Linked DNA regions of Sediminicoccus rosea. The protein of the gene in region 1 interacts with the protein of each later gene in a pairwise test. Links are inferred from orthologs where the notes say so. Each region holds a gene or a part of one and is shown on either strand. Other genes may lie near its edges. The genes, in order: rlmB and R9Z33_RS18430.

Region 1 (14,488 bases):
TCACGCTCTCCGGCGTGTTGTCGCTCAGCCTCGGCGCCGTCTGGCTCTAGGCTCTCGTCGGCCGGGGTTGATCACGGGCCTGCGTGAACCTCACCCGTTGAGGCGCACCGGGTTCGACCAGGCCCGTCGCCCGGCCGCATCGGCCACCACGACGCGCGCGAAGCCGCCGCCCCGCAGTGCCTTGAGCGAGAGCCGCGCGCGTGTCTGGCACAGCCCCACCGACTGGTCGGCGCGCGAGCCACGGCCCAGCACCATGATGCTGGCGGCGGCCGAGCAGGTGACCTCCACCGCATCCGCCTCCCAGCGGATGTCATGGATCAGCGGGCCCTGCGTCGCATAGAAATGCCCGGCCTTGAGCGCCGCCAGCAGCGCCTCCGGCTCATTCGCCTCGGCCTTCACCATCACCCAGCCGCCAAAGGCGTCGGGCGACTTGAAATGCGCGTCATCCACGGCGATCAGGTTGATCATGCGCCCCTCGGCCAGAAGCTGGTCGGCGAGGTAGACGCCGTCGCCGCGCTCCGTCCGCAATTGCGAGGTGTGGTTGTAGACCTCCACCGCATGGGCGCCTGGCAGGGTCCGCGCATCCTCCACCGTCAGCGCGTACCAGGCCGGATGCGGGATGGCGACGAAGGCGCCGGCTGCGATCGCCCGCGCGGCCAGCTCGGGGCCTGTCTCCTCGGGCGGCGTCGGCGGGAAATCCAGCGGAAGGCCGACCGCCAGGATGTGCCACATCTCGCCCAGCGCGGTCGCCGGCGCGTGCAGCTCGGCGCCCAGGATCGTGGTAAAGCCCGGCGTGCGGAACGGCCGCGTGTCCACGATGGGGAAGCTGTATTTCGGCAGGAAGTGATCGGTGATGGCCAGGAAGTCGTAGCCCGCCTCACGATAGGTGGCGCAGACCTCCGCGGCGCCGAGCGCCCCGTCCGTGGCGTTGGTATGGGTGTGGATATTGCCCTTCCAGAAGCGGCCCGGGGCGGAGAACGCATCCATGCGCGTCACGCCAGCTTGCGGAAGGCGTCGAGGAAGGCCGCCACATCAGCCTCATCATTGTAGACATGCGGGCTGATCCGCATGCGGCCCAGGCGCGGGGCCACATGCACGTTGCGCTCGGCGAGCGCCTCGATCAGCCCGGGACGCATGCCGCCGGGAAAGCCCAGGCTCAGCACATGCGGCGCGCGCAGCCCCTGGGCGGGAATCTGCACGCCCATGCCCGCCAGCCCCTCGGCCAGCAGGCCGGTGAGCCAGCCAAGCCGAGCGCTGATCGCATCAGTCCCCCAATCGGCCATCATCTCCATGCCGACGGCCGCCATCTCCAGGCCGATCACATGGTCGCGCTCGCCCATGTCGAAGCGCTTGGCGCCATCCGTGAAGCCGAGATCGGCCATGTAGGGCCGCGCTTCGGAGGAGACGCGGCGGCGGGAGGAGCCGGTCTGCTCCAGCGGCACGCCGTCCTGGTGGCGCTTCGCGATGTAGAGGAAGGCGCGGCCATAGGGGCCCAGCACCCATTTGTAGGTGGGGAAGATGAGTACGTCGGGGTCGAGTGTCGCCACGTCCAGCGGCAGCACGCCCGCGTGATGCGTGGCATCCACCAGCAGCATGGCCCCCGCCGCGCGCTGCGCCGCCGCAACGACGCCGAGATCGATCAGCCCTCCATCCGCCCAATGCACGGAGGAGATGGACACGAGGGCGAGCGGCGCGGCCCCCGGACGGCGGATCGCTTCCAGCACGGCCGTGGTCCAGTCGCCATCGGCGGGCGCCGCGATGGTCTCCACGGTGAAGCCGCCCTCGGCCGCGCGTTGCAGCCACTCCAGCACGGGCGAGGAATGGTCATCGCCCAGAACGAGGGCGCGATGGCCGGCCGGGATGGGCAGGATGCGCCCGGCGACGGCGACGCCGTAGGAGACGGAGGGGATGATCGCCACATCCTCGGGCGACGCATTGATCAGCCGCGCGGCGGCCGCACGGGCGCGATTGCATTGGCGGGCGATGTGCTCGCCCGTGATGCCCCAGGGCCGCGCCTTGAGCGCGATGCCGGCCTGGCCTGCCGCCTGCACCGGATGCGGCAACGGGCTCCAGGAGGCGGCGTTGAGATAGGCGACATCGCGCGGGATGTCGAAGGCGTCGCGCTGGCATTCGAGCATGGTGCGTTCCTTGGCCCCAGAAGCGGCATTGGCTGTGGCAGTCTGCGCCGCAGGGCGCGGGCGATCAATGCAGCCGCGTGCCGAATCCGGGGCCGATCCAGGCCAGTTCACCCTGCGCGAAGCAGGCGGCCAGCGCGCCCTCGGGCGTGACCACGGCGATGTCGCCGCGCAGGCCTTCGGCGATGCGCCCGCGATCGGCTAGGCCCAGCGCATCGGCTGGGTTGCTCGACACGAGCGCCCAGGCGGCGGCGAGGTCCAGCACACCACGCGCCGCCATGCGGAAGGGGGCCGCTAGCAGCGCGGGCCAGTGGTAGTCGCTGGCCAGCACGGTGACGAGGCCGCGTTCGGCGAGCGGCGCCGCGCTGGCCCAGCCCAGATGGCTGCCGCCGCGCACGACATTGGGCGCGCCCATCACCACCGCCTCGCCCGCCGCGCGGGCATCTTCCGCCACCGGCTCGGCCATCGGGAATTCGCAGATGGAGGCGCCCAGCGCGCGGAACAGCGCGCGATCCGCAAGCGTCGCGTCATCATGGCTGAGCATGGGGATGCCGGCGGCCTGCGCCGCCCCGGCCATGCGCTGGCGCATCGCCGGCACATCGGCGCGCCGGCTCATCGCGGCGTCGGCCAAGGCCATCAGCTCCGCCTCGGTGACGCCCGCGCGCCCGGCATATTTGCCGAGCTCTTTCGGGTTCTTCAGCTTCTTCACGATGCTGGGCGTGTGGTCGTTGAAGCCCAGCAGATGCACCTGGCCTGCCGCGATGGCGGCCAGCGCATCGGCCTCGGCCGCGAAGTTATCGGCTTCGAAGCGGAGGTGGACGCGCAATTCAGGCCCGGGCGGCGGGCTCTTCAGCGCGTCGAGCGTGGCCAGGAAGGCAGGAAGCGAGCGCAGCCCCGGCTCCCAGGACAGCGTGACGCCGAGATAGGCCGTGGTGATGCCGGCGGCGAGGCATTGCGCCGCCGCGTCACGCAGCGCGAAGCCGGCCGGGAAATCAACATTGGGGCGGGGCTGCAGCGCACGCTCATGCGCGTCGCCATGAATGTCCACGATGCCGGGCATGACCAGCAGGCCGGTCGCGTCGAAGCGGCGCGCCGCCGCCGCCCCGTCGGCGATGCGGCCTTGCGCCAGCGCGACGTCGCCCCCGCCGAGCGCGCCGCCCCGCAGCACGCGGCCCCCCGTGATGTTCCAGGCCATGTTCAGGACTCCACCACCATCTGCGTCCGCCCGGCGGCGTAGCGCGTCACCGTCGCATCCACCGGCTTGCCGCTGCCATCCACATTCACCGCCTCAGCGACCAGGACCGGGCGGCTGCGCGATTGCTGCAAGACCTCCGCCTCCTCCGCCGTCGGCATGCGGGCCGTGATGCGGGTGATGCGCCGGCGGAAATCCGGCACGCCGCAAGCCGCGAGCGCGTGGCTGATGGAGGGGTTCTCCTGCAGGCGCGTCATGATGTCGGGGAAGCGATGCGCCGGGAAGTGGTGCGCGCCAAGGGCGACCGGCCGGCCATCGGCCATGGCCAGCCGTTCGGCCAGGATGACCAGACGACCGCGGCGGATCTCCAGCATCTCGGCCACGCGCGGCTCGGCCGGGATTTCGGCAAGGCGCAGCACCCGGCCCGCGGGCTCGCGATTCTGCGCGCGGATGATCTCACTGAAGCGAGTGCGTGCGTTCAGCGGATAGTCCAGCACATCCTCCGCCACGAAGCTGCCGCGCCCCTGCTCGACGCGCACGATGCCGCGCGTCTCCAACTCCTCCATCGCGCGGCGGATGGTATGGCGATTTACGCGGAAAGCCTTCGAGAGTTCGGCCTCAGTCGGCAGGCGCTGGCCGGGGGCATGCTGGCCCTCGCGGATCGCGGCCTCGATCGCGGCACCGATCTGGCGCCAGAGCGCGATGCCGGCGCCGCGGTCGAGCGCGGGGCTTGCGAACGTCACGGAAGTTTCAACCAAACGGGCGCTCCGGAGTGGCAATTGCAACTTGACCCTAGCGGGACGGATGTATAGCTGTCTAGACAAATGATGACCCGCCCCGAATGGATGGCCGTCCTCGCCCGCGCCAGCGGTGAGGAGTTGAGCCGGCTGATGCCCCCCCTGCCCCCGCACCGCGTGATCCGCGGCCCCGAGATCGGCCTGACCATGCTGCGCGGCCGCGCCGGCGGGGATGGCGCGGCCTTCAACCTCGGCGAAGCGACGATCACCCGCTGCTCGGTCAGCCTGGAGGGCGGAACGCTCGGCCATTGCTGGCGGCTCGGCCGGGATCGCGCGGCGGCCGAGCGCGCCGCCCTGCTCGATGCCTGCCTGCAGCAGCCCGAATGGCAGGCCCGCCTGATCGAGCAGGTGGTCCAGCCGCTGCATGCCCGCCAGCGCGAGGCGGCGGCGCTGACCGCCCGCCGCGCCGCCGCCACGGAAGTCCGCTTCGCCACCCTGGCGGCCATGCGATGAGGCCCGGCTTCGCAGACCCCGTCTTCGGCGCACAGGCCGGCTTCTCGGCGCTGATGAACGCCATGGCCCGCCCGGGCCGCATCCAGCGCTGCGCCGTGCTGCAGGAGCCGCCGCCCGGCCTCTGCCCCGCCGCCGCCGCGGCCCTGCTGACGCTGGCCGATGCCGAGACGCCGCTCTGGACCGATGCCGAGGGCGAGGTGCGCGAATGGATCGCCTTCCACAGCGGCGCACCGCTGGTGGCCGAGCCCTTGCGCGCGCAATTCCTGCTGGCGACGCGCGGCATGCCGCTGCTCGCCGCGCTCGACGCCGGCAGCGACGAGGCGCCGCAGGACAGCGCCACGCTGATCGTCCAGGTCACCGCCCTGGATGACAGCGCCGGCTGGCGGCTGACCGGCCCGGGCATCCAGCACGGTCACCGTCTGGCCGTGGCGGGGCTGCCCGATGACTTCGCGGCGCAATGGGCCGCGAACCGCGCACAATTCCCGCGCGGCGTGGATGTCGTCCTCTGCACCGACACCCGCCTCGCGGCCCTGCCGCGCACCACGCGCATCACGGAGGACCGCTGATGTATGTCGCGGTGAAGGGCGGCGAGGCCGCGATCGAGGCCGCCCATGCCTGGCTGGCCGAGCGCCGGCGCGGCGACCAGTCGCTGGCCGCGCTCACGCCCGAGCAGATCGAGCAGCAATTGGGCCTCGCCGTGGATCGCGTGATGGCGGAGGGCAGTTGCTACGACCGCGGCCTTGCCGCACTCGCCATCCAGCAGGCGCGCGGCGATCTGATCGAGGCCGCCTTCCTGCTGCGCGCCTATCGCAACACCCTCTCCCGCTTCGCCGCCTGCGAGCCGGTGGATACGGGCGCCATGCGCGTCCAGCGCCGGATCAGCGCCACCTACAAGGACCTGCCGGGCGGCCAGGTGCTGGGTCCCACCTTCGACTACACGCACCGCCTGCTCGATTTCGCGCTCGCCGCCGAGGGCATCGAAGCCCCGCAGGAGGCGGAGGCCGCCGCTGGCCCCATGCCGCGCGTGACGGAACTCCTCGCGCGCGAGGGGTTGATGGCGCGCGATGCGCCGGATGACGGCGCGCCGCCCCCTGATCTGACGCGCGAGCCCCTGCCCTTCCCGACGCCCCGTGCGCTACGGCTGCAATCCCTGGCGCGCGGCGATGAGGGCTTCCTGCTCGGCATGGGCTATTCCACGCAGCGCGGCTACGGCAACGCGCATCCCTTCGTCGCGGAACTCCGCATGGGCGAGGTGGAGGTGGTGCTCGCCCCGCCCGAGCTCGGCTTCGCCATCTCGATCGGCGACATCACCGTCACCGAATGTCAGATGGTCAACCAGTTCGCCGGCAGCGCCGAGGCACCGCCGCAATTCACCCGCGGCTACGGCCTCACCATGGGCCATGGCGAGCGCAAGGCGATGGCGATGGCACTGGTGGACCGCGCCCTCATGGCGCCCGATCTCGGCGAGGACGCCACCGCCCCCGCGCAGCAGGCCGAATTCGTGCTGCTGCACGCCGACAATGTGGAGGCGACCGGCTTCGTGGAGCACTTGAAGCTGCCGCACCATGTGGATTTCCAGAGCGAGCTCGAGAAGATCCGCAGCATCCGCGCCCGCTGGGAGGAACAGGCATGAACGCGATGCCGCCCCTCAACCATCGGGACGCCGCCTACAACTTCGCCTATCTGGACGAGGCGACGAAGCGGATGATCCGGCGCGCCATCCTGAAGGCGCTCGCCATCCCCGGCCACCAGATCCCCTTCGGCGCGCGCGAGATGCCGCTGCCCTATGGCTGGGGCACGGGCGGCATCCAGGTCACCGCCGCCATCCTGGGGCCGCGCGACGTGCTGAAGGTGATCGACCAGGGGGCGGATGACACCACCAACGCCGTCTCCATCCGGGCCTTCTTCGCGCGGGTCGCCGGCATCGCCACCACCACCCGCACGGCGGAAGCCACCATCATCCAGACCCGCCACCGCATCCCCGAGCGCCCGCTGACCGAGGGCCAGGTCATGGTCTTCCAGGTGCCGATGCCCGAGCCGCTTTTCCGGCTGGAGCCACGCCTCGCGGAAACCCGCCGGCTGCATGCGCTGGGCGACTACAGCCTGGCGCAGGTGAAGCTCTACGAGGACATCGCCCGCCAGGGCGAGGCCGGCACCAGCTACAACCACCCGGTCATGGTGGCGGGCCGCTACCTCATGTCACCCTCGCCCATCCCGGGCTTCGACAATCCGAAGCTGCACAATTCGCCTGCCATCATGCTGTTCGGCGCGGGGCGCGAGAAGAAGATCTACGCCGTCCCGCCCTACACCACCGTCGAAAGCCTGGATTTCGACGACCATCCCTTCCGGCCGATGCGGGCGCCGCACGCCTGCTCGGCTTGCGGCAGCACCACCAGCTACCTGGATGAAATCATCGCCGACGACCAGGGCGGGCGAATCTATGTCTGCTCCGACACCGATCATTGCGCGGAGAACCAGGGCCGATGAGCGCGCCGCTTCTGGAAGCCTCCGGCCTCGACCTCCGCTTCGGCGCGGTGCGCGCGCTGGACGGCGTGAGCCTGGACATCCACCCGGGCGAGGTCGTCGCCATCGTGGGGGAGAGCGGCTCTGGCAAATCCACCCTGCTGCGGGTGCTGGCCGGCATGACGGCGCCTCAGGCGGGCCAGGTCCTCTACCGCGACGCATCCGGCCTACGCCAGGAGATTGGCGCGTTGAGCGAGGCCGCCAAGCGCCGCCTGATGCGGAGCGAGTGGGGCTTCGTGCACCAGAATGCGCGCGACGGTCTGCGGATGGGCATCTCCGCCGGTGGCAATATCGGCGAGCGGCTGATGGCGGCGGGTGGGCGCAACTATGCCGCCATCCGTGCCGCGGCGGCCGACTGGATGGCCCGCGTGGAGATGGACCCGGCCCGCATCGACGAGGCGCCGCGCAACTTCTCGGGTGGCATGCAGCAGCGCCTGCAGATCGCCCGCTGCCTCGTCACCGAACCGCGCCTCGTCTTCATGGATGAACCCACCGGCGGCCTCGATGTCAGCGTCCAGGCGCGGCTGCTGGATCTGATCCGGGGGCTGGTGGCCGAGCTTGGCCTCGCCGTCTTCTTCGTCACGCATGACATCGCGGCGGCCCGCCTGCTGGCGCATCGCATCATCGTCATGCGGCGGGGCCGCATCGTGGAGGAGGGCCTGGCCGACCGCGTGCTGGATGACCCGCGCCACGAATACACCCAGTTGCTGGTCGCCTCGGTGCTCTCGGCATGAGGCCCGCGATCCGGATCGAGGGTCTGGCCAAGGGCTTCACCTTGCACCTGCAGGGCGGCATCGGCTTCCAGGTGCTGCGCGATGAGGCGCTGACCGTCATGCCGGGCGAATGCGTCGCCCTCACTGGGCCATCGGGTGCGGGCAAGTCCACGCTGATGCGCTGCCTGCAAGGCAATTACGGTACGGATGCCGGCCAGATCTGGCTCGCCCATCGGGGAGCCGAGGTGGACCTCGCCGCCGCCGATGCGCGGCTGGTGCGGGAGATCCGGCGTGAGACGCTGGGCTATGTTTCGCAGTTCCTGCGCGTCATTCCCCGCGTCTCCGCGCGGGACGTGGTGGCCGAGCCGCTGCAGGCGCAAGGCATGCCCCGCGCCGAGGCCGAGGCGCGCGCCTCTGCCTTGCTGACGCGCCTGAACCTGCCACCCCGCCTGCACGGCCTGCCGCCCGCCACCTTCTCGGGCGGCGAGCAGCAGCGCGTGAACCTCGCCCGCGGCTTCGCCCCCCACACCCCCATCCTGCTGCTGGACGAACCGACGGCGAGCCTCGACGCCGCCAATCGCGAGGTGGTGATCGCCCTGATCGCCGAGGCCAAGGCGCGCGGCACGGCGCTCGTGGGAATCTTCCATGACATCGAGGTGCGGGACCGGGTGGCGGATCGCACGCATGACATCCTTCCGCTAGAAGACGCCGCATGACCGCAGAGACCGTCCTGACCAATGCCCGCCTCGTCCTGCCCGAGGCGGAGATGGAGGGCACGCTTGTCCTCCGCGACGGCCGCATCGCCGAGATCCAGCCCGGCCGTGCCCATCACGCCAGCGCCCTGGACTGCGAGGGGGACATCCTCATCCCCGGCGTGGTGGATGTGCACACCGACAACCTCGAGCGCCAGGTGCAGCCGCGTGCCAATGCCCGCTGGCCCTCGCGCTCCGCCTTCATCGCGCATGACGCGCAATGCGCGGCGGCCGGCGTCACCACCGTGCTGGATGCCCTCTGCCTCGGCGATCTCGGCTTCGACCAGGGGCGCGACCAGACCTTCCATGACGGGGTGCGCGACCTGACGGCGCTGCATGGCCAGCCCTTCATGAAGGCCGAGCATCTGCTCCACCTGCGTTGTGAATTGCCCGCGCGCGACATGCCGGGCCTGCTGGAGGGCGTGGCCGACCACCCGCTGGTCGCGATGGTGAGCCTGATGGATCACTCGCCCGGCGTCGGTCAGTACCGGGACCTCGCGCGCTACCGCGCCATGCGCATCAAGCAGACGCGCATGACGGACGCTGAGGTGGAGGTCCGCATCCTCAAGCTCCAGGCCCAGCGCGCCGAGCTGCGCGAGCGGCAGCGCCGCCTCGTCATTGACCGCTTCGCCGGGCGCGGCATCCCGCTCGCCAGCCATGACGACGAGGATGCAGCCGAGGTGCGCCGCAATGCCGAGGACGGCATCCGCGTCAGCGAATTCCCCGTAACGATGGAAGCCGCCATCGAGGCGGCGCGGATCGGCGTCGGCGTCATCGCGGGCTCGCCCAACATCGTCCGGGGCGGCAGCCATTCGGGCAACGTCGCCGCGATGGATCTGGTGCGCGCCGGCGCGGTGCATGTGCTGGCGAGCGACTATGTCCCGCCCGCGCTGATCGAGGCCGCCTTCCTCATCGCGCCGGACATCGGCCTGCCAGCGGCCATCGCCACCATCACCCGCGCACCCGCCGCCATGTGCAATCTGAATGACCGTGGGCGGCTGGAGGCCGGGCTGCGCGCCGATCTCGTCCGCGTCACGCGGCATGGCACGATGCCGGTGGTGCGGCAGGTCTGGCGCGCCGGGGAACGCGTGATCTGATGCGCGTCGCCATCTACTGGGCGCCCGAACTGGACGACCCCCTGCACGCCGCCGGCAGCGCCTGGCTTGGCCGCGACGCGGAGACTGCCGCGCGCGTGCAGCAACCCGCCATCCCGGGCATTGCCGAAATCACGAGCGACCCGCGCGGCTATGGCCTGCATGCCACGCTGAAGCCGCCCTTCCGGCTCTCCACCGGCTACCAGGCCTTCATGGCCGATGCCGCGCGCTGGGCCGCGAGCATTGCGCCCTTCGAATTGCCCCCGCTCTCCGTGCAGGACCTCAAGGGCTTCCTCGCCCTGCGCGAGACCGCGCCCTGCCCGAGCTTGCACGCGTTCGCGGATTCGGCGGTCTCCGCCCTCGATCACCATCGCGCACCTCCCACCGAGGAGGAGCTGGCGCGCCGCCGCAAGGCGAAGCTCACGCCCACGCATGAGGTGCTGCTGGCCCGCTGGGGCTACCCCTATGTGATGGAGGAATGGCAGTTCCACGTGACGCTGACGCACCGCCTGCCGCCCGAGGAAGCGTCGCGCATCCGCCCGCTCGCGGAGGCGCATTTCGCGGGGCTGGTGGAGCAGCCCCGCGTCGTCGGGACGGTCTGCGTCTTCACGCAGGCCGCCCCGGGTCAGCCCTTCCTGATCGCTGAACGGCTTCCGCTCAGCGGGCGGGCGGCGTAGCCGGCGCGTCACCGCGCGGGCCGCGATGATGGTGCTGGCCGCGCTGCGGCAGCTCATCCCGCGCCACGGCGCCATCCCCGTTCACGTCCATCGCGCGGAAGCGGGCTTCCGCCATCGGGCGGATCTCGATCAGCGTGACCTGGCCGTTGCGGTCCGCATCCAGCGCGCGGAACATCGCGCCGCGCATCTGCTCGGCCCGCGCGGCATATTCCGGCCGCGGCGCCGGCGCATCGGCGGCGCGCAGCCGCATCGTGGCGAATTCCTCGATGGTCAGCCCGCCGCTGCGGTCGGTATCGGCCGTGTTGAACCGGGTGGTCACGAAGGTCCAGGATTCCTCCCAGGTGACGCGGCCATCGCGGTTCGCGTCCACCAGCTCGAACATCCGCGCACCCCGGTCGCCACGCGGGCCTCGGTCGGGGCGGGCATCGGTGGCGGCGGGGGGAGCGGCGGGCGGGGTGGCGGTTTGGGCCAGGGCAGCGCCGGCGCCGAGCAGGGCCAGGCCAAATCCGAGGGTCGCTGCGGTCTTCATTGTGATCTTCTCCAGTTGCGGGAGGCGGCGTGACTGTCGCTCCGTTGAGGGGAAGATGGGCCTTGATTGTAACAGGCGCATGCCGGACCTGACCGCGGCGCGTGAGGAAATGTGTCGCGCCCGGATCGGCTTGGGAAGGTTGGCCCGGAGGGGGCGCTGCCGGGGGCGCAAGGGGAATGCCGGGTGTCGGATTTGAACCGACGGCCTACCGCTTACAAGGCGGTTGCTCTACCCCTGAGCTAACCCGGCGCACCGTCCCTTATCTAGGCCAGCGCCACGCCGCTTGCCAGCGGGCGCCGCGCGGGCTTCATGGGCGGATGCGCCAGAACCGACACCGCCCCCGCCCCCAGGATGCCAGCCCGGCGCGCGATGAGGGCGGCGTCTGGCTCTACGGCCTGCACGCGGTCTCGGCCGCGCTTGCCAACCCCGCCCGCCGGCTGCGCCGCCTGCTGGTGACGCGCGGCGCCGAGCAGGAGCTGGCCGAGCGATTCTCGCCGCCCTGGCGCATCGCGCCCGAACTGGTGGAGCGCAACCGGCTGGACGCCATGCTGCCGCCCGACGCGATCCACCAGGGTGCCGCGCTGATGGCGGAGCCCCTCGCCTCGCCCAACATGGAACGTCTGCTGGAAGGCACGAGCGGCCCCGTCCTCGTGCTCGACCAGGTGACCGATCCACGCAATGTCGGCGCCATCCTGCGCTCGGCCGCCGCCTTCGGCGCCGCGGCCCTGGTGGTGCAGGAACGCCACGCGCCGCCCGAGACCGGCGCCCTCGCTCGCGCCGCCTCCGGTGCCCTCGAGGTCGTGCCCATCCTGCGCGAGGTGAACCTCTCCCGCGCGCTGGAGCAGCTGAAGAAGGCCGGCCTCTGGGTCGTGGGCCTGGAGGCCGCCGGCCCCGTCACCCTCGCGCAATCAGGCCTCACCGGCCGCCGCGTCGCGCTGGTGCTGGGCGCCGAGGGCGAGGGGCTGCGCCGCCTGACGCGCGAGACCTGCGACGAGTTGGTGCGCCTGCCGATCCAGGCCAGCATGGAAAGCCTCAACGTCTCGGCGGCCGCCGCGGTCGCCCTCTACGAACTCGCCCGGGAGTGAAAATATGAGCCAAGCCGCCGATCTGATCCTTGCCGCCTGGAAGGCGAAGCGCGTCCTCGCCCCCCTCGGCGCCGCCGCGCCGCGCGACGTGGCCGAGGGCTACCGCGTGCAGCGCGAGGTGGCCGAGGCCCAGGGCGCCGTCCCGCCAGCCGGCTTCAAGATCGGCGCGACCACGAAGCAGATGCAGGCCTATCTCGGCCTCAGCCACCCGGCAGCCGGCTTCGTGCCGCGCTCGAGCCTGAACGCCGATGGCTTCACCGCGCCCTTCGCCGATTTCATCGCGGTCGGCGTCGAATGCGAGGTGGGTGTGCGCCTCGGCCGTGACTTGCCCTTCGGCCCGACGAGCCGCGCCGAAGCCGAGGCCGCCGTGGCCGAGGTCTTTCCCGCCATCGAGATCGTCGAGAAGCGCTATGGCGATCTCGCCGAGCTCGGCACGCCGACGCTGATCGCGGATCAGGTCTTCCATGCCTCCGGCGTGCTCGGCCGCCCGGCGGCGGATTGGCGCAAGCTCGACCTCGGCGCCATGCGTGGCGAGCTGTTCGTGGACGGCGCCTCGAAGGGCGGTGGCCATGGGCGGGACCTGCTGGGCCACCCGATGGAGGCGCTGGCCTGGCTCGCGGGCTCGGGTGCGGCCGAGGTCTTCGGCGGCCTGAAGGCGGGCCAGGTGGTGTGGCTCGGCTCCGTCACGCCGCCCATCTGGCTGGACGGCCCCTGCGAGGTGCGAGTGGCCTTCGAGGGGCTGGGCGAGGTCCGCACGCGCTTCACCTGAGCCGCAAGGCTCTGTTAACGCGACTCCATCTACGGTTCCGGGATCGAAACCCACCGCCAGAAGGGCGGGCAAGCGGATGACCTTTCCCATGCCCCCGCCCTCCGACTGGAAGGACATGCCGGACGAGCTGCAGCTTGTCCTGGCGCGCGAGGCCCTGCGCCGCGCGGCAGAAACACTGGCCGAGCACGCGGAGCTCCTCGCCCTCGAAATGGAGGACGGTGCCCTGCGCGACCGTGGCGGCCCCGATGCGCTCCGTCTCTTCGCCTCCGTCGTGCGGGCCACCAGCCTCGATTCGCTCGGGCCCGTGGGCCATGCCTGAAGAGGGCCGCTGACAGCGCCACCCCGGGGCGCTATGTGAAAAATCAGATGGCAGATCGTGGCGTGCGCCACGGCCTGTCGTTTCGCAAACCGGGGAAACGAACCGTCATGATCAGGATGCTTCTGGCCACCGCCGCCATCGCGCTGTTGCCCGGCCTCGCTGCCGCGCAGGGCACCACCTGCTCGCATCGCGGCGCGCTGGACGACGCGTATTGCGACGAGAATCGCGACCTCGTCGCCGATGCGCCGGCCGATCCGGCCCGCCTGCGCAACCCGAGCACGCTGGTCTTCGCCTATACCCCGGTGGAAGACCCCGCCCTCTATGCCAGCCAGTTCCGGCCGCTGCTCGACTACCTGACCCAATGCACCGGCAAGCGCGTGGTGTATTTCCAGGTGACCAGCAACGCGGCGCAGGTGGAGGCCATGCGCTCTGGCCGGCTGCACATCGCGGGCTTCTCGACCGGCCCCACCGCCTTCGCCGTGAACCTCGCCGGCGCCGTGCCCTTCGCCATCAAGGGCAATGAGCGCGAGTTCGAGAGCTATCGCGTCGTCGTCATCACGCGCGCCAATTCCGACATCCGCACGCTGGCCGATCTGCGCGGCAAGCGGGTGGCCCACACCTCCGCCACCTCCAATTCCGGCAACCTCGCCCCGCGCGCGCTCTTCCCGGCGGCCGGCGTCACGCCGGATACGGATTACCGCGTGCTCTTCTCGGGCGGGCATGACCGCTCGGTGATGGGCGTGAACGCCGGCGATTTCGACGCGGCGCCTGTCGCGAGCGATGTCTACAACCGCATGGTGGCGCGCGGTCAGGTGCAGGCGGCCAATCTCCGCACCATCTGGCAGAGCGACCCCTTCCCGACCAGCAGCTTCGCCCTGGCGCATGACCTTCAGCCGGAGCTTGCGGCGCGCATCCGCCAGTGCTTCTACGATTTCCGCTTCCCGGCCTCGATGTCGCGCGACCTCGGCGGCAATGATCGCTTCTGGCCCGCCACCTACCAGCGTGAATGGGCGCCGGTGCGCGCGGTGGCGGATGCGGTGAACGCCCCCTATACCCGCGCCGCCTTCGACCAGGAAAGTCGCCGCGAGCTGGAGGCCGAGGCCCGCCGTCGCGCCGCCCAGCAACAGCAGCAGCAGCCCGCGACGCCGGCCCCGGCCGCCCGCCCGCAGTGAGTGCCGCGCCGATCCTGAAGATCCAGGGGCTGGAGAAATCCTACACCCCTGGAAGGCCGGTGCTGCGCGGCATCAACCTCGAGATCGGCGCGCAGGGCATCACCGCTGTCATCGGCCCGTCCGGCACCGGCAAGTCCACGCTGCTGCGCTGCATCAACCGCCTGGTGGAGCCGACTGCGGGCGCCATCCTGATGGGCGACGAGGACCTGGCGAAGCTGCGCGGCAGCGCCCTGCGCCAGGCGCGGCGGCGCATCGGCATGGTCTTCCAGGAGTACAAC
Region 2 (14,515 bases), 1.0 Mb from region 1 along the record:
GGGCGGCGACGGCCTGCCGCGCGGCCTGTGCGGCGGCGACACCCGCCTCGCGCGTCTGCACCATCACCTGCAGCCGCTCCACCTCGCGCCGCGCGGCCACGTCGCGCAGCGCCTGCTTTGTCGCCAGTTCGTCGGCCGCCTGCTGCAGCGCGCCCTGGGCTTCGAGGATCCGTGCCTCGGAGGCCGCGAGATCGGCCCGTGCCACGAGCAGGGCCGCATCCACCTCGGCTACGGCGCGGCGGGCGGTCTCGACGGCGGTGCGCTGCGTCTCGTCGGCCAGGCGGAAGAGGGGGGTGCCGGCCTCGACCGCCTCGCTGCCGCGGACATGGATCTCGGCGACGCGGCCATTGATCTGCGGGACGATGGGCACGGTGCGGAAGACCGAGCTGACATGCACGCTGGTCGGGTGGAAGTAGAAGACGGCGGTGATCAGGCTGATGGCCAGCAGCAGGCAGGTGACGATGCCCCAGCGCAGCTCGAACCAGACCGAGAAGAGCGTGATCTCATGGCCGAAGCGCCTGCCCTGCACATAGCGGCGGAACAGGTAGTCCGGCAGGATCGTGACCATCGAGCAGAGCAGGATTTCCAGCATGGCTCAGTGGCCCCGCTTCTTCGCGGCCATGGCCTGGGGGCGCGCCTCGGGGTCGTCCCCGCCGCCGGGCGGCAGGCCCGCGATGCGCTCGCTGGATCCCGCGATCCGCCGCATGGGGGTGAGGAAATCCGGGATGTCGATCAGGGCCAGCAGCAGCCCCGCCACCCAGAAGGCATGGATATGCGTGAAGAGCGCGAGCAGGCCCAGCACCGCCACGATCTCGAATTGCAGCTTGTGGGTGCGGTGCGCCATCCGCTCGGGCAGGGTGTGCAGCCGGAGGAAGAGCAGGCCGAAGGAAACGGTCGAGACCAGCAGGATGCCGGCCGTGATCCACATCAGCCCGTCGCTCCCATCCGGGCCGGGGATGAAGATGGGCAGGTGGTGCGGGGCGGCCGGGTGGATGGCGGTCGGCGTGCTCATGGGCGGCTTTTCTTGTGCTGTCGGGCGGAGGCCGCCCCGGTGAGACTATGGCCTTCGCATCGGCGCAGGAAGGCCCGCACCGCCCTGCCGCCGCGCATCAGCCCGCGCTGCCCTTGCGCATCCGCTTGAGGTGCCAACGCTGCACCCGACTGATCAGCGCATTCCGCAGATCTGGCGGCAGGGCGCCGATCAGCCGCACGCCGAGGTGAACGCGCCGCGGGAAGGACACGCGGGTCCGGCCGGCCGCGATGCCCTCCAGCGTCAGCCGTGCGGCGCGGGAGGGCCGCATGATGAGCGGCATCGGCATGGTGTTGGCGGCGCTGAGTTCGGTGCGGATATAGCCGGGCGCCACCGCATGGATGCGGATGCCGCGGGCGCGCTCATTGCCGTCCATCGCCTCCGCCCAGGCCTGGAGGGCGGACTTGCTGGCCGAATAGGCGGGCGACATGGGCGCCGCCACGAAGGCCAGGATGGAGGAGATCACGGCGATGCGCCCGCGCACCCCGCCGGCGCCGGGGGCCTGCGCCGCCATCACCGCGATGGCGGGCAGCGCCGTGTTGAGCGTCCCGGTGACATTCGTCTCCAGGATGCGGCGCGCCTGGTGCGGGCATTCGAAGGGCGCGCCGATCGCGCCCAGCACGCCCGCATTGGCGATCACGAGGTCGAGCGGCGTCGCGCCGCCGATCCAGGCGGCCATGGCGGCGGCATCGCAGACGTCGATCACGGCCGTGGTGACGCGGGCGCCGCGCGCGGTGCAGAGCGCGGCGGCCTCCGCCAGCCCCTCAGCCTGCACATCGCCCAGATGCAGCGATACGCCGGGGGCGGCGCAGGCCTCGGCCAGGGCGCGACCGAGGCCGCAGGCGGCGCCGGTGATCAGCACGTTGCGCCAGGGGTAAGGGGTCACGCGTCCCTCCGGCTCCGGGGCGGGCCCGCGCCTCTAGAGCCGGGGCAGCGCCACGCCGCGCTGGCCCATGTATTTGCCGGCGCGGTCGGCATAGCTCACCTCCGGCGCGCCCGCCCCCTGCAGGAAGAGGAACTGGCAGATCCCCTCATTGGCATAGACCTTGGCGGGGAGGGGGGTGGTGTTGCTGATCTCGATGGTGACCTGGCCTTCCCATTCGGGCTCCAGCGGCGTCACGTTCACGATCAGGCCGCAGCGGGCATAGGTGGACTTGCCGAGGCAGATCACCAGCACGTCGCGCGGCACCTTGAACCACTCGACGGTGTGGGTCAGCACGAAGGAATTGGGCGGGATGATGCAGACCGGGCCCTTGCGGGTGACGAAGCCCGTCTCGGAGAATTCCTTGGGATCCACCACGGCGTTGTCCACATTGGTGAAGACCTTGAACTCATCCGCCGCCCGCGCGTCATAGCCGTAGGAGGAGAGGCCGTAGGAGATCACGCCCTCGCGCTTCTGCGCCTCGATGAAGGGCGAGATCATGCCGTGCTCGGTCGCCATGCGGCGGATCCAGTGGTCGGGCATGATGGGCATGTCAGGGCTTCCTCGGCGCTGGCTCGGAGGAGGGGGGTCTAGCCTCGTTCAGCCCTTCGCGTCCATGGGCGGCGGGCTCGGGCGCTTCGGCCCGGGCGCGCTGCTGCGCCTTGCGCTTGCGGAGATTCGCGCGCAGCGCGGCGGCGCGGCGGGCTTCCTTGTCGTCGGTCATGCGGTGGCGTGGTCCCGGCACCTGGTGGCGATGCTGTCCCAGATGGGGGAGGCCGGCCGCGAGGACCAGCCCCCGCCGGGCGGATCACGCCTCAGCCCGCATCCATCTGCAGCCCCTCGCGGCGGATCACCTCGCCCCATTTGCGCGTCTCGGCGGCGACGAAGGCGGCGAATTCCTCGGGGCTGAGGCGCAGCGGCACGCCGCCCAGCTCGGTGAAGCGGGCGCGGGTCTCGTCCAGGTCGAGCCAGGCATTCACCTCCGCGTTCACGGCGGTGACGATGGCGGGCGGCAGGGCGGCGGGGCCGAAGATGCCGAACCAGGTGTTCACCTCATAGCTGGCCAGCTCGGGCAGCGTCTCGCGCATCGCGGGGATGTCGGGCAGCTGCGGGCTGCGCTCAGCGCTGGTGACGGCGAGCGCGCGGACGCGCCCGGCGCGGATGTGCTCCATCACGCCGGTCAGGTTGTCGATCATGAAGGCCACATGCCCGGCCAGCAGGTCCACCTGGGCGGGGCCCGAGCCGCGGAAGGGCACATGGATCGCCTGGGCGTTCAGCATCTGCAGCATGAGCACGGGCGAGAGATGGGTGGACTGGCCGACGCCGGTGGAGGCGTAGGGGATCTGCCCCGGCCGCGCGCGCAGCAGCGCCGCGAGTTCCGCCACGCTGCGCGCCGGAACGTCATTGTTCACCACCAGCACATTGGGGCCGCGGATGGTGCCGGCGATGCAGGCGATCTGCTCCGCCCGGTAGGCGAGGTTGCGGAACAGCGAATAGGCGATGGCCTGCGGGCCGATATTGCCCGACATCAGGGTGAAGCCGTCGGGGCGGGATCGCACCAGCTCCAGCGTGCCGATGGTGCCGCCCGCGCCCGCGCGGTTCTCGACCACCACGTTCACGCCCCAGCGTGCCTGAAGGCGCGGCGCGAGCAGGCGGGCCATGATGTCCGTCGTTCCCGCGGGTGCCGCCGGAACCAGGATGCGGACGGGCTGGGCGGGCTTCCAGCCATCGGCGCGGGCCGGCAGGGCGAGCGGCAGCATGGGCAGGGCCAGCGCCGCACGCCGGGCGATCATGGGCATGGACTTCCTCCTCGGGGCTTTGATTGCGCCCAGCATGTCCCGCTTTCGCGCCGGGGTCACGCCTCTTGAGGAGGGGGGTCAGAGCTTCTTGCGATACCAGATGCGCGCATGGCCGGGCGGCATGCCATCCAGCCGCCCCGCCTCCACCCAGCCATTGCGTGTCCAGAAATGCGGCGCGTGGAAGCTGAAGGTGTCGGTATAGGCGTCGGTGCAGCCGCGCGCACGGGCCACCGCCTCGGCCCGGGCGAGAAGCTCGGTGCCGAGCCCCTTGCCGCGCTGGTCCTGCGCGAGCCAGAGCCAGTCGATGAAGAGCCAGTTCCAGTAGGTGAGGCCGAGCAGCCCGCCCTTCACCACTTCATCCTCGTCGCGGGCCAGGACGGTCACCGGCTCGCGGTCATAGGGGCCGCCGCGTTCCTGGTTGTAGCTGTGCAGGCCGCGCTGGATGGCGGCCACCGCCTCCAGCTCCGGATAGTCGTCGTCGCGGATGGTGAGGTTGTGGGTCAACCGAAGCGTCCCCAGGCGGCGATGCCGAGCGTGAAGAGGCCGAGCAGGAGATTGCCCGTGACCAGGCGGCGGATGCCCTCATTGGCCGCCGCCGCTGCGGGCAGGTCGCCCGCCGAGAGCGCCTGGCGCATGCGGCGCCAGGGTCCGAAGAAGATGGCGAGGTAGATGGCGGACATCAGCAGGCCCGTCAGGTGCATCAGGTGCACATGCCAGCCCGCGCCGCGGAAGCCGCCGAAATGGCCAAAGAGCAGCCAATAGCCGGTCAGCATCACGATCGGCATGGCATGCCAGACGATCAGGAAGAAGCGCTTGTGGACCCGGCCCATCAGGGCCAGGCGCTGCGGCGGTTCCAGCGCGGCGAGCGCGGGGCGGAGAGCCAGGATGGCGAAGGCCATGCCCCCCACCCATAGCGCGGCGAAGCCCACATGCAGCACGAAGGCGAGATGCGCCATCACTTCCCTTTCGTCTTGCCAGCCGCGAGCTTGCCGATGGCGGCGGCGAGCGCGCGGATCTCCTCGGCGGCGGGGCTGCGCGCGGCACTTTCGGTCACCCCCTGGCCGAGGGCGAAGGCGGCGCCGAAGGCCGAGCGGTTGCCCAGCGTCTGTGCCATGACGGGCGCCTTGCGGCGCGCCAGCTCCTCCATCACCACATCGCGCAGCCGGCCCGAGGCGGGCAGGCGGTTGAGCACGAGGCGATGGGCGCGCTTCTCCGCCTCGGCCAGCGCGATGGTCGCCTCGCTCGCCCAGAGGTCGGGCAGGGAGGCCTGCAGAGGGATCAGGACAAGGTCGGCGCCGCGGATGGCGATGCGGCTGTCCGTGTCGGCATGCGGCGGCGTGTCCATCACGATGACATCGGCCTCGCGCCGCAGCTTGTCCAGCGCGCCCGTTACGCGCCAGCCCGAGGGCGCGTCGAAGATCAGACGCGGCGCGCTGGCGGGGCGCAGCGCATGCCAGCGCGTCAGGCTCGCCTGCGGGTCGGTGTCGAGCAGGGCCACGCGCCGGTTCCCCTGCAGCAGGGCCACGGCGAGATTGGAAGCGAGGGTGGATTTCCCCGCCCCCCCTTTCTGCTGTGCGACGGCGATGATGAAGGCCATTTCCGCGCTCCGGCGAATCGTGGAAGCGCAGTCTAGCGCGAATCCCGCGCCTTGAGGGCGGCCCGGGCCGCCGCCATGACGCTGATGGCCGGCACGGTGAGGGGCGGCGCCTCCGGGAGCAGCGCTGCGGCGCCGGCCATGGAGGCCTGGGCCAGCACCACCCGCCCGGACAGTCCGCGCGCCACCTCGGCGATGCGGGCGTGATAGGCCTCGGCCTCACCGGCCAGGAAGAGCGGCCAGGCGCCCTCCACCAAGTGCAGCCGGAGCTGGGCGCCGGTCCGGGCGGCCGCGGCCTCGAAGACGGCGCGCGTCGGTCCCTCCGTGGTGGGGGCGGCGTAGAGCACCTCGACCATGCCGCCGCGCCGCGTCGCGGCCTCGGCCAGCGCGGCATCGGCGCGCAGCACGGGCCGCGCCGCATCCTGGGCGCGCGCCGCGGCCCCCCCGATGGTGGAGCAGGTGAGCAGCACGGCATCCGCCCCCTCCGCCATCTCGCGCAGCAGGGCGGCGACGGCCTCCAGCGTGGCGGGTGTCGGCTCGCGCAGCAGGTCGGGACGGATCCGGTGGGTGAGGGTGAGCGCGCCGCCCGGCAAAGCCTCGGCCGCTGCCTGAAAGAGGGTGGCGTTGCTTTCCGCCGTGTGCAGGCAGGCCAGGGTCAAGGGCATGCGGGATGCTACCGGCCACGCTCCCCCGCGTTGCATGAGCGAAACATGAAGTCTTGGACAGATTGAAGGAATTCGTGATGTCCGACTGCATACGTCGGCTATAGCCCGCGTGTTCGTTCCCTTGCCGTAAGGATGCAGCCATGACCGTCGGTGCCGTGCTCAACCAGAAGGGGGCCGCCGTGATTTCCGTCCTCCCGGAATCCCCGGTGACCGAGGCGGCGGAGATCATCGCCCAGCGGCGCATCGGCGCCGTCGTCGTCTGCGACGCCGAGGGCATGCTGGTCGGCATCCTCAGCGAGCGCGACGTGGTGCGCGGCCTGACGCAGCATGGCGCGGGGCTGCTGGCCCTGCCGGTCTCGGCGCTGATGACGCGCGAGGTCGAAGTGGTCACTGCCTCGACCTCGGTGGATGAGGCGATGGAGATCATGGATGCGGGCTATTTCCGCCACCTGCCCGTGGTGGATCGCGCGCGGCGGCTCTGCGGCATCGTCTCCATCCGCGACCTCGTGCGCTATCGCATCAACAGCCAGCAGAGCGATGTGGAATCGCTGCAGGCCTATGTGATCGGGCGGGGCTACGGCCTGGGCCGCGTCGCCTGAGGGGTGCCGGGGCCGGGCGGGGTGGGCCGCCCGGCCATATGCTCAGTTCAGGAAAGGATTGCGGCCGCGCGCGGGGGCGGTGCGCGGGCCGTAATGCTGGGCGAGATAATCCACGATAAGGGTGCGCTCCGCCCCCTCCAGCGGGTTCATCCCGTGCTTCTCCGTCATCCAGTCCATCAGCCCGTCCCATTGATCGCGCCGGAAACTGCTCCGCCGGATGATCGCGGTGCTGTGGCAGGCGGTGCAGGCGTAGAACACCTCCTCCTGCCCCGGGCCGGCGGGGAGGACGGAGGGTTCCTCGCCGCCCGGCGCCTCGGTGGCCTGGGCCAGGGTCAGCGCGCCGCCAAGCAGGCCGAGGGTCAGCAGAAGAACGTTCCGCATCAGCCCACCAGGATGGCGGCGCGGCTGATCGGGTTCGCGCCGTAACCCTGCGGGTTCCAGTTGGCGGCGGCGAAGGGCTGCATCTTCCCCGCGCTGTCGGTCGCGCGGTACCACACCTCGAAATACCCGTCCGAGGGCAGCGCCACCCGGCCCTGCCAGCGCTGCCAGGCATGGCGATTGGCGGGTGCGGCCACCTGCATCGCCGTCCAGCTCGCGCCGAAATCCACGCTGACATCCACCGCGCGCACGCTGAGGTCGCCGGCCCAGGCCGCGCCGCGCAGATCGAGGCTGCGCGTGCCGGCGGCGAGGCGCGAGCCATGCGCGTGTGAGGAGAGGATCGAGCGCACCGGCATGCTCGTCATGTCCACGAAATCGGCGCCGTTGTTGTTGCTGCCCGGGACGATCGGGCGCACCGGGATGCGGTAGCTGGTGCCGCCCATGCCCGCCCCGGTGTGCGGCTTGTCGAGAATGGTGATGCGCGTCAGCCATTTCTGGCTGAGGCTGCCGGGCCAGCCGGGGACGATGAGGCGCACCGGCGCGCCATGGATATGCGGCACCGGCTGGCCGTTCAGCGCGAAGGCGATGATCGTGTCCTCGTCCATCGCCTTCGCGATGGGCATGCCGCGGCTGATCGCCTGCCGGTCGGTGGCACCCGAGAGATGCGGGTCCGCGCCGAAATGCCCGGTGAAGGCGGCACCGGGCTTGAGGCCGGCGGCGGCCAGGACGTCGCGCAGGCGCACGCCGGTCCATTCGCCATTGCTGATCGCGCCATTGCCCCATTGGTTGCCGCGCGTCTGCGGCGTGAAGAAGGCGCGGCCATTGCCGCCGCACTCCATCTGCAATTGCCGCGTGACGCTGGGGAAGCGCGAGCGCAGCTCGCCCAGCGTCAGAGTGAGGGGCGTGTTCACCTCGCCATCAATGGTCAGGCGCCAGGCATTCGGGTCGGTCGTCAGCGGCTCGGGGATCTGACCGTTGTTGCGGACGAAGAAGTAGCGGTAGCTCGTCACCGCCTCGTCCAGCATGTGCTCCGGCGTCTCGCCCACCAGTGGCCGGTCACCCTGGAGGATCAGCTCCGCCTTGCCTTCCATGCGGAAGACGGCGGGGGCGGATTGCGCGGCGGCGGGGCGGGCGAAGAGGGCCGGAAGCAGGCCGCCCGGCATGTGCCGCGCGAAGGGGATGGAGCCGCCGAGCGCCGCGCCCATCGAGGCCAGCGCCGCGCCCTTGAGCATGCCGCGCCGGCCCCATGCGAGGGCATCGGCCCGCTCGGGGTCATCGCGATAGAGTTCCTGGATCGAGCGTTCCCGCTTCTGCACCATGTGACGTCTCCCTTTGTTGAGCCAGTATGTCGCCATGCCTTTCAACGCTGCAATCCCCCCTGAGCTGTTGTCGCCGCGCGAAATGGCGATGGCGGATCGCCTGGCCGGTCACGGCCCCGCGCTGATGCGCGCGGCGGGCCGGGCGGTCGCAATGGCGATCCAGCGGCGCCTCCGGCCCTGCCGCGTCCTGGTGCTGGCCGGGCCGGGCAATAATGGCGGCGATGGCTATGTCGTGGCCCGACTGCTGGAGCGCGCGGGCTGGGATGTGGGCGTGGCGGCGCTGGCCCCGCCCCAGGTGGACGCCGCGCTGGCCGCCGCCGCCTGGCGCGGGCCGATGCGCCCCTTCGCCGTGGCGGAGGTGGCGCGGGCGGGGCTGGTGGTGGATGCGCTGTTCGGCGCCGGGCTCTCGCGCCCGGTGGAAGGCGCGGCGGCGGAACTCCTGGCCGCCGTGCGCGTGCCGCTCATCGCCGTGGATGTCCCCTCGGGAGTCTGCGGCGCGACGGGGGCGGTGCGCGGCTTCGCGCCCCAGGCCGCGCTGACCGTGACCTTCTTCCGTCGCAAGCCCGGCCACCTGTTGCAGCCGGGGCGCGACCTTTGCGGGGAGCTGGTCCTCGCCGATATCGGCCTGCCCGCGGCGGTGCTGGAGCGGATCCGGCCCGACAGCTTCGCCAATGGCCCGGCGCTCTGGCGCCTGCCACGGCCGGATGCGGGGAGCCACAAGCACAGCCGTGGCCATGTGACGATCATCTCGGGCACGGCGATGGCGGGGGCGGCGCTGCTCTCCGCCCGCGCGGCGCGGCGGATCGGCGCAGGGCTGGTCACGCTGGCCTGCGCCGATGGACGCAGCGCCCTGCTGCATCGCCTGGCCGAGCCGGGCGCGCTGGTGCTGCAGGCAGCGGGCATGCAGGACCTGCTGGCGGCGCTGACCGATGACCCGCGGCGCGAGGTGATCCTGCTCGGCCCCGGCCTGCCACCGGATGCGACGACGCGCGGCGCGGTCGCCATGCTGCTGCGCGCAGGCAGACGGCTCGTGCTGGATGCGGGCGCGCTCTCGGCCTGCGCGGGCGCGCCGGAGGCGCTGCGGGGGGCGGCCATCCTGACGCCGCATGAGGGCGAGTTCACCCGCCTCTTCGGCGCGCCGGGCGGGGATCGCCTGTCGGCGGCGCGGGCGGCGGCGCGGCAGAGCGGGGCGGTCGTGCTGCTCAAGGGCTCGGACAGCGTGATCGCCGCCCCCGATGGGCGGGCCGCGATCAACCACAATGCGCCGCCCACGCTGGCGACCGGCGGCAGCGGCGATGTGCTGGCCGGACTTGCCGCGGCCCTTCTCGCGCAGGGCCTGCCGCCCTTCGAGGCGGCCTCCGCCGCCGCCTGGCTGCAGGGCGAGGCCGCGCGGCTGGCGGGCCCCGGTCTGGTGGCCGAGGACCTGCCGGAGGCAGCGGCCCGCGCGGCCGCATCCCTTGGCGGATGAACATGTTGCGCCTCGCGCAAATGCGCCGTCCGCGGTGGATCGCGCTTTATTTCCGAATGTTTCCACGGTAGCATCCCATCCCACCTTGGGAGAGTGCTGATGTCCGATGCCGCTTTGTCATTGTCGGATTCGTTGGTGGACCGCGCGCTCCGCCGCGTGACCGGACTCTGGCGGGACATGGCCGACCGCGTCGGCGGGCGCGACGAGGCGGAGGACATCGCGGGGCAGATGCAGGCCTGCCTCGCCGCGCGCGGGGGCGAGGTCTCGGCCCGGGCCCGCGCGGCCAAGCTTGCCGCCGCCTATCGCGGCTTCTCCGAGGCGGAGCGCGTGAACTTCCTGCGCGTGCTGGCCGGCTTCGACGCCGACCCGAAGGCGGTGGAGCGCGCCATCGCCGAATGGACCCAGGCCGCCGACGCCCCCGCCAAGGCCGCGGCCAAGGTCCGGCTGCGGCGCGCGCTGGAGAGCCCGCGTGTCAGGCTGCTGACCCAGTTCACCGCCATCCCGGACGGCATGAAGCTGCTGGTGGACCTCCGCGCCGACCTGCTGCGCGCCGTCGAGACCGACCCGCTGCTGGAGGCTCTGGAGGCCGATCTCAAGACGCTGCTCACCTCCTGGTTCGACCTGGGCTTCCTCGAGCTGCGCCGGATCGACTGGAACTCGCCTGCGGCCCTGCTCGAAAAGCTGATCCGCTACGAGGCGGTCCATCGCATCGAAAGCTGGGACGACCTCAAGAACCGGCTGGATTCCGACCGCCGCTGCTATGCCTTCTTCCACCCCCGCATGCCGGAGGAGCCGCTGATCTTCGTCGAGATCGCGCTGATGAAGGGCCTCGCCGGCTCGGTGCAGGCGCTGCTCGATCCCAAGGCCGAGGTGATGGACCCGAACCAGGCCGACACTGCGATCTTCTACTCCATCAACAACTGCCAGCGCGGGCTGGACGGCATCGCCTTCGGCAACTTCCTGATCAAGCGCGTGGTCGAGGTGCTGGGCCAGGAATTCCGCGGCCTCAAGCAATTCGCCACCCTCTCGCCCGTGCCCGGCTTCTGCCGCTGGCTCAATGCGCGGGAGGAGGCGGGCGACGCCGCGTTGCTGACGCCCGAGGAACTCACCGCCATCCGCAGCGCCGCGGGCGTGCCGGCCGAGACCTCGCCGGGCGCCGCGCTGCAATTGCTGCTCTCGCGCAAGGAATGGCCGCCGGCCCTGGCCAAGGTGCTGGAGCCGGTCCTGGTGCGGCTCTGCGCCCGCTTCGTCGCCGTCGAGGCCGGCCGGAACCCCAAGCGGGCGGCCGATCCGGTGGCGCATTTCCACCTCTCCAACGGCGCCCGCGTCGAGCGCATCAACTGGCGCGCCGACACCTCGGCCAAGGGTATGCGGGAGAGTGCGGGGCTGATGGTGAACTACCTCTACGACCCGGCCTTCATCGAGGACAACCACGAGGCCTATGCGGGCGAGGGCAAGCGCGCCATGGCCAGCGCTGTGCGCAAGCTGGTCAAGGGCTAGGGGGCGCGGACGGGTCTAGCCACGCATGGGGGGGATGGGGGTAAGCTTCCCCAAGCCAGGAAGATGACGCCATGAACCAGCAATCCCCCCTCCTGCGTGCCGACAGCCCGGACGAGGCGCGACGCGTGGCCCTGCTCAACGCCGTCGAGCGGAAGCTGCTCTGGATCTCGGCCTGGATGATCCACCATGCGAACCATGTCCGCCCCAGCCGGGACGGGCTGAAGGTGGGCGGCCACCAGGCCTCCTGCGCCTCGGTCATCTCGATCCTGACGGCGCTCTACTTCGATATCCTGAAGCCGGCCGACCGTGTCGCGATCAAGCCGCATGCGGGCCCGGTCTTCCATGCCATGAACCTGCTGCTCGGCCGGCAGAGCGCGGAGCGGCTCTCCACGCTGCGCCAGTTCGGCGGCATCCAGCCCTATCCTTCGCGCATGAAGGATGGCGGCGAGGTGGATTTCTCCACCGGTTCTGTCGGCCTGGGCGTGGCACTCACCAGCTTCGGCAGCCTGGTGCAGGACTATGTCCGGCTGAAGAAGCTGGCACCCGAGGGCCTGCCCGCTGGCCGCCACGTCGCCATCGTGGGCGATGCCGAGCTGGACGAGGGCAACATTTACGAGGCCCTGCTGGAGGGCTGGAAGCACGATATCCGCAATGTCTGGTGGGTGGTGGACTACAACCGCCAGAGCCTGGATTCCGTGGTGCAGGACCGCCTCTTCGGCCGGATCGAGGGCCTGTTCCGCGACATGGGCTGGAACGTCGTCACCCTCAAATACGGGCGCAAGCTGCAGGCCGCCTTCGCACGCCCCGGCGGCGACGCGCTGCGCCGCTGGATCGATGACTGCCCCAACAGCCTCTACGCCGCGCTCACCTTCCAGGGCGGCGCGGCCTGGCGTGCCGCCTTGCTGGCTGAGCTGGGCCGCGAGGAAGGGCTGCGCGCCATCATCGATCCGCTGACCGATGACGAGCTGGCCGCGCTGATGAACAACCTGGGCGGGCACGACATCGAGACGCTGATGGAGGCCTTCCGCGCGCAGGATGCGGCGGGCGACCAGCCCACCTGCTTCATCGCCTATACCGTGAAGGGCATGGGCCTGCCCTTCGCCGGCCACAAGGACAACCATGCCGGGCTGATGACCAAGGAGCAGATGGAGGAGTTCCGCTCCGCCATGCGCATCCGCCCCGGCCATGAATGGGATGAGTTCGAGGGCCTCGACATCCCGGCCGAGGAGATGCGCGGCTTCATCCAGAGCGTGCCCTTCGCCCAGAAGCTGACGCCCGAGGGCCGGTCGCTCACCTCGCCCAAGATTCCCATCCCGGCCGTGCTGCCGGTGCCGCGCGTGCCGGCGGGGCGCAAGCTTTCGACCCAGGCGGCCTTTGGCGAGATCCTGGCCGGGATCGGCCGGGGCGAGGGCGAATTCGCGCCCATGGCGGGGCGCATCGTCACCACCAGCCCGGATGTCACGGTCTCCACCAATCTCGGTCCCTGGGTGAACCGGCGCGGCATCTTCGACCGGCATCTGAAGAACGACGTCTTCCGTGACGCGAAGCTGGCCTCGGCCCAACGCTGGGGCATGTCGCCAGACGGGCAGCATGTGGAACTCGGCATCGCCGAGCAGAACCTCTTCCTGGTCCTGGCCGCGCTGGGCCTGTCGGATCGTCTCTATGGCGCGCGGCTGCTGCCGATCGGGACGGTCTATGACCCCTTCGTGAACCGTGGCCTCGATGCGCTGATCTATGGTTGCTACATGGATGCGCGCTTCCTGCTGGTCAGCACGCCGTCCGGCATTACGCTGGCGGCCGAGGGCGGGCAGCACCAGTCGGTGAACACACCGCTGATCGGCATGGCGCAGGATCGCCTCGCCGCCTACGAGCCCGCCTTCGCCGATGAGCTCGCCATCCTGATGCGCCACGCCTTCGCGCATATGCAGGAGGCCGATGGCTCCTCCGTCTGGCTGCGGCTCTCGACGCGGGGCCTGGCCCAGCCCGAGCGGCAGCTCGACCCCGCGCAGGTCATCGCCGGCGGCTATTGGATGGTGCCGCCCGCCCCGGGTGGGCGCATCGCCATCGCCTATCAGGGTGCCCTGGCGCCGGAGGCCATGGCGGCCTTCGAGACGCTGCGCGCGGAGGAGCCGGGCGCCGGCCTGCTGGCCGTCACCTCGCCCGACCGGCTGCACCAGGGCTGGCTCGGATCCCGCAAGCGCGCCCGGAGTGGGCCCGGGGCGAAGCCGTCGCACATCGAGACCCTGCTGGCGCCGCTGGCCGCCGGTGCCGGCATCGTGACGTTGCTGGATGGCCATCCGGCCGCGCTCGACTGGATGGGCGGCGTGCGCGGCCAGCGTGTCGCGGCCCTGGGCGTGGACCGTTTCGGCCAGGGCGGGGACATCCCGGCGCTCTATGCCGAATACGGCTTGGACGAGGCCGCGATCCTCGACGCCTGCGCGGAGCTGCTGCTGGGCTGAAGGCTCAGCGCAGGGCGGCGACGGCGCTGCGGAAGGCGGCGCTGCGCTCGGCCTGGCTGAGATAGGCGAGCAAGCGCGCACGATCGGCACGGTCGCCGCGATTGGTGAGAAGCGGCTTGGCCGCCTCGCGCAGCGAGAGCGGCAGGGCCTCAAGGCGCGACGGATTGTCCAGCCCGAGACGCAGCATCGCCGCATTCTCGAGCGAGACCGTCTGGCTCAACACCGTGCCGATGCCCGCCAGCGCGGCGTGCAGGCCCTGCGCCTCCGCTTCCAGCGTGGTGGCCCGGAACTGGGCCTCCAGCGTGCCCGTGTTGACCGCGCGGTCCAGCAGCCTGCGAAGACCGGAGTAGTTGCAGCTTCGCGCGTATTCGACGCCTCGGCCCACTGCACGCGCATGGCCCGGGGTGCCCGTCTCGTTGAGCTGCGCGTCGTTCTCCCATTCGGAGCGCAGGCGCATCTGCTCTGCCGCGACGAGGTCGGCGATGCGGTCGGCATACTGGGTCATCAGGACGTTTTCATCGAAGCCGCTGTTCAGCGAATTCATCGCCGCGATGGAGGCGCCGACGATCGCGATGGCCGGGGCCGCCGCCGAGGTGGCGCCCATGATGCCGAGCGTGAGCGCGTTGGTGGTGCTGATGCCGATGGAGGTCATCCGCGAGGCCGCCTGCGCCGCCCGCATCCGGTTGAGGAAATGCGCGCAGCTCGCGTCCAGCTCCGCGCGCAGCACCGCCAGGCTCTCGCGGCCATTGAGGCGGGCCATCGCCGCGTTCAGGGCGGTCCCA

What was found.
Region 2: the proteins of rlmB (region 1) and R9Z33_RS18430 interact in binary tests that used the Escherichia coli proteins (3 or more experiments, as listed by UniProt). The link is inferred for Sediminicoccus rosea from one-to-one orthologs.

The regions. Positions count from the first base shown.
Region 1 is NZ_CP137852.1:2,837,861-2,852,348, forward strand. Bases 10,149-13,066 are described here. They hold rlmB (23S rRNA (guanosine(2251)-2'-O)-methyltransferase RlmB), read left to right. Parts: upstream 10,149-11,182; coding sequence 11,183-11,950; downstream 11,951-13,066. Other genes in these bases: R9Z33_RS13785 (DUF1045 domain-containing protein), read left to right, coding at 10,149-10,336; R9Z33_RS13790 (EF-hand domain-containing protein), read right to left, coding at 10,317-10,865; R9Z33_RS13805 (2-keto-4-pentenoate hydratase), read left to right, coding at 11,955-12,719; R9Z33_RS13810 (hypothetical protein), read left to right, coding at 12,808-13,038. Outside these bases: R9Z33_RS13725 (calcium-binding protein), read left to right, coding at 1-50; R9Z33_RS13730 (PHP domain-containing protein), read right to left, coding at 91-987; R9Z33_RS13735 (aminotransferase class V-fold PLP-dependent enzyme), read right to left, coding at 993-2,138; R9Z33_RS13740 (alpha-D-ribose 1-methylphosphonate 5-triphosphate diphosphatase), read right to left, coding at 2,203-3,330; phosphonate metabolism transcriptional regulator PhnF, read right to left, coding at 3,333-4,070; phosphonate C-P lyase system protein PhnG, read left to right, coding at 4,155-4,577; phosphonate C-P lyase system protein PhnH, read left to right, coding at 4,574-5,143; R9Z33_RS13760 (carbon-phosphorus lyase complex subunit PhnI), read left to right, coding at 5,143-6,210; R9Z33_RS13765 (alpha-D-ribose 1-methylphosphonate 5-phosphate C-P-lyase PhnJ), read left to right, coding at 6,207-7,064; phosphonate C-P lyase system protein PhnK, read left to right, coding at 7,061-7,834; phosphonate C-P lyase system protein PhnL, read left to right, coding at 7,831-8,529; R9Z33_RS13780 (alpha-D-ribose 1-methylphosphonate 5-triphosphate diphosphatase), read left to right, coding at 8,526-9,662; more of R9Z33_RS13785, read left to right, coding at 9,662-10,148; phnD (phosphate/phosphite/phosphonate ABC transporter substrate-binding protein), read left to right, coding at 13,146-14,210; phnC (phosphonate ABC transporter ATP-binding protein), read left to right, coding at 14,207-14,488. UniProt on the Escherichia coli protein: Specifically methylates the ribose of guanosine 2251 in 23S rRNA.
Region 2 is NZ_CP137852.1:3,854,008-3,868,522, reverse strand. What follows is about bases 7,637-10,581. They hold R9Z33_RS18430 (NAD(P)H-hydrate dehydratase), read left to right. Parts: upstream 7,637-8,388; coding sequence 8,389-9,774; downstream 9,775-10,581. Other genes in these bases: R9Z33_RS18425 (malonyl-CoA decarboxylase), read left to right, coding at 9,874-10,581; R9Z33_RS18435 (sulfite oxidase), read right to left, coding at 7,637-8,306. Outside these bases: R9Z33_RS18495 (HlyD family secretion protein), read right to left, coding at 1-592; R9Z33_RS18490 (hypothetical protein), read right to left, coding at 596-1,012; R9Z33_RS18485 (SDR family NAD(P)-dependent oxidoreductase), read right to left, coding at 1,110-1,916; dcd (dCTP deaminase), read right to left, coding at 1,950-2,504; R9Z33_RS18475 (hypothetical protein), read right to left, coding at 2,506-2,676; R9Z33_RS18470 (Bug family tripartite tricarboxylate transporter substrate binding protein), read right to left, coding at 2,768-3,751; R9Z33_RS18465 (GNAT family N-acetyltransferase), read right to left, coding at 3,830-4,255; R9Z33_RS18460 (CopD family protein), read right to left, coding at 4,252-4,707; ParA family partition ATPase, read right to left, coding at 4,707-5,348; R9Z33_RS18450 (hypothetical protein), read right to left, coding at 5,381-6,010; R9Z33_RS18445 (CBS domain-containing protein), read left to right, coding at 6,151-6,609; R9Z33_RS18440 (hypothetical protein), read right to left, coding at 6,652-6,990; more of R9Z33_RS18435, read right to left, coding at 6,990-7,636; more of R9Z33_RS18425, read left to right, coding at 10,582-11,274; R9Z33_RS18420 (1-deoxy-D-xylulose-5-phosphate synthase N-terminal domain-containing protein), read left to right, coding at 11,346-13,733; R9Z33_RS18415 (hypothetical protein), read right to left, coding at 13,738-14,515. UniProt on the Escherichia coli protein: Bifunctional enzyme that catalyzes the epimerization of the S- and R-forms of NAD(P)HX and the dehydration of the S-form of NAD(P)HX at the expense of ADP, which is converted to AMP.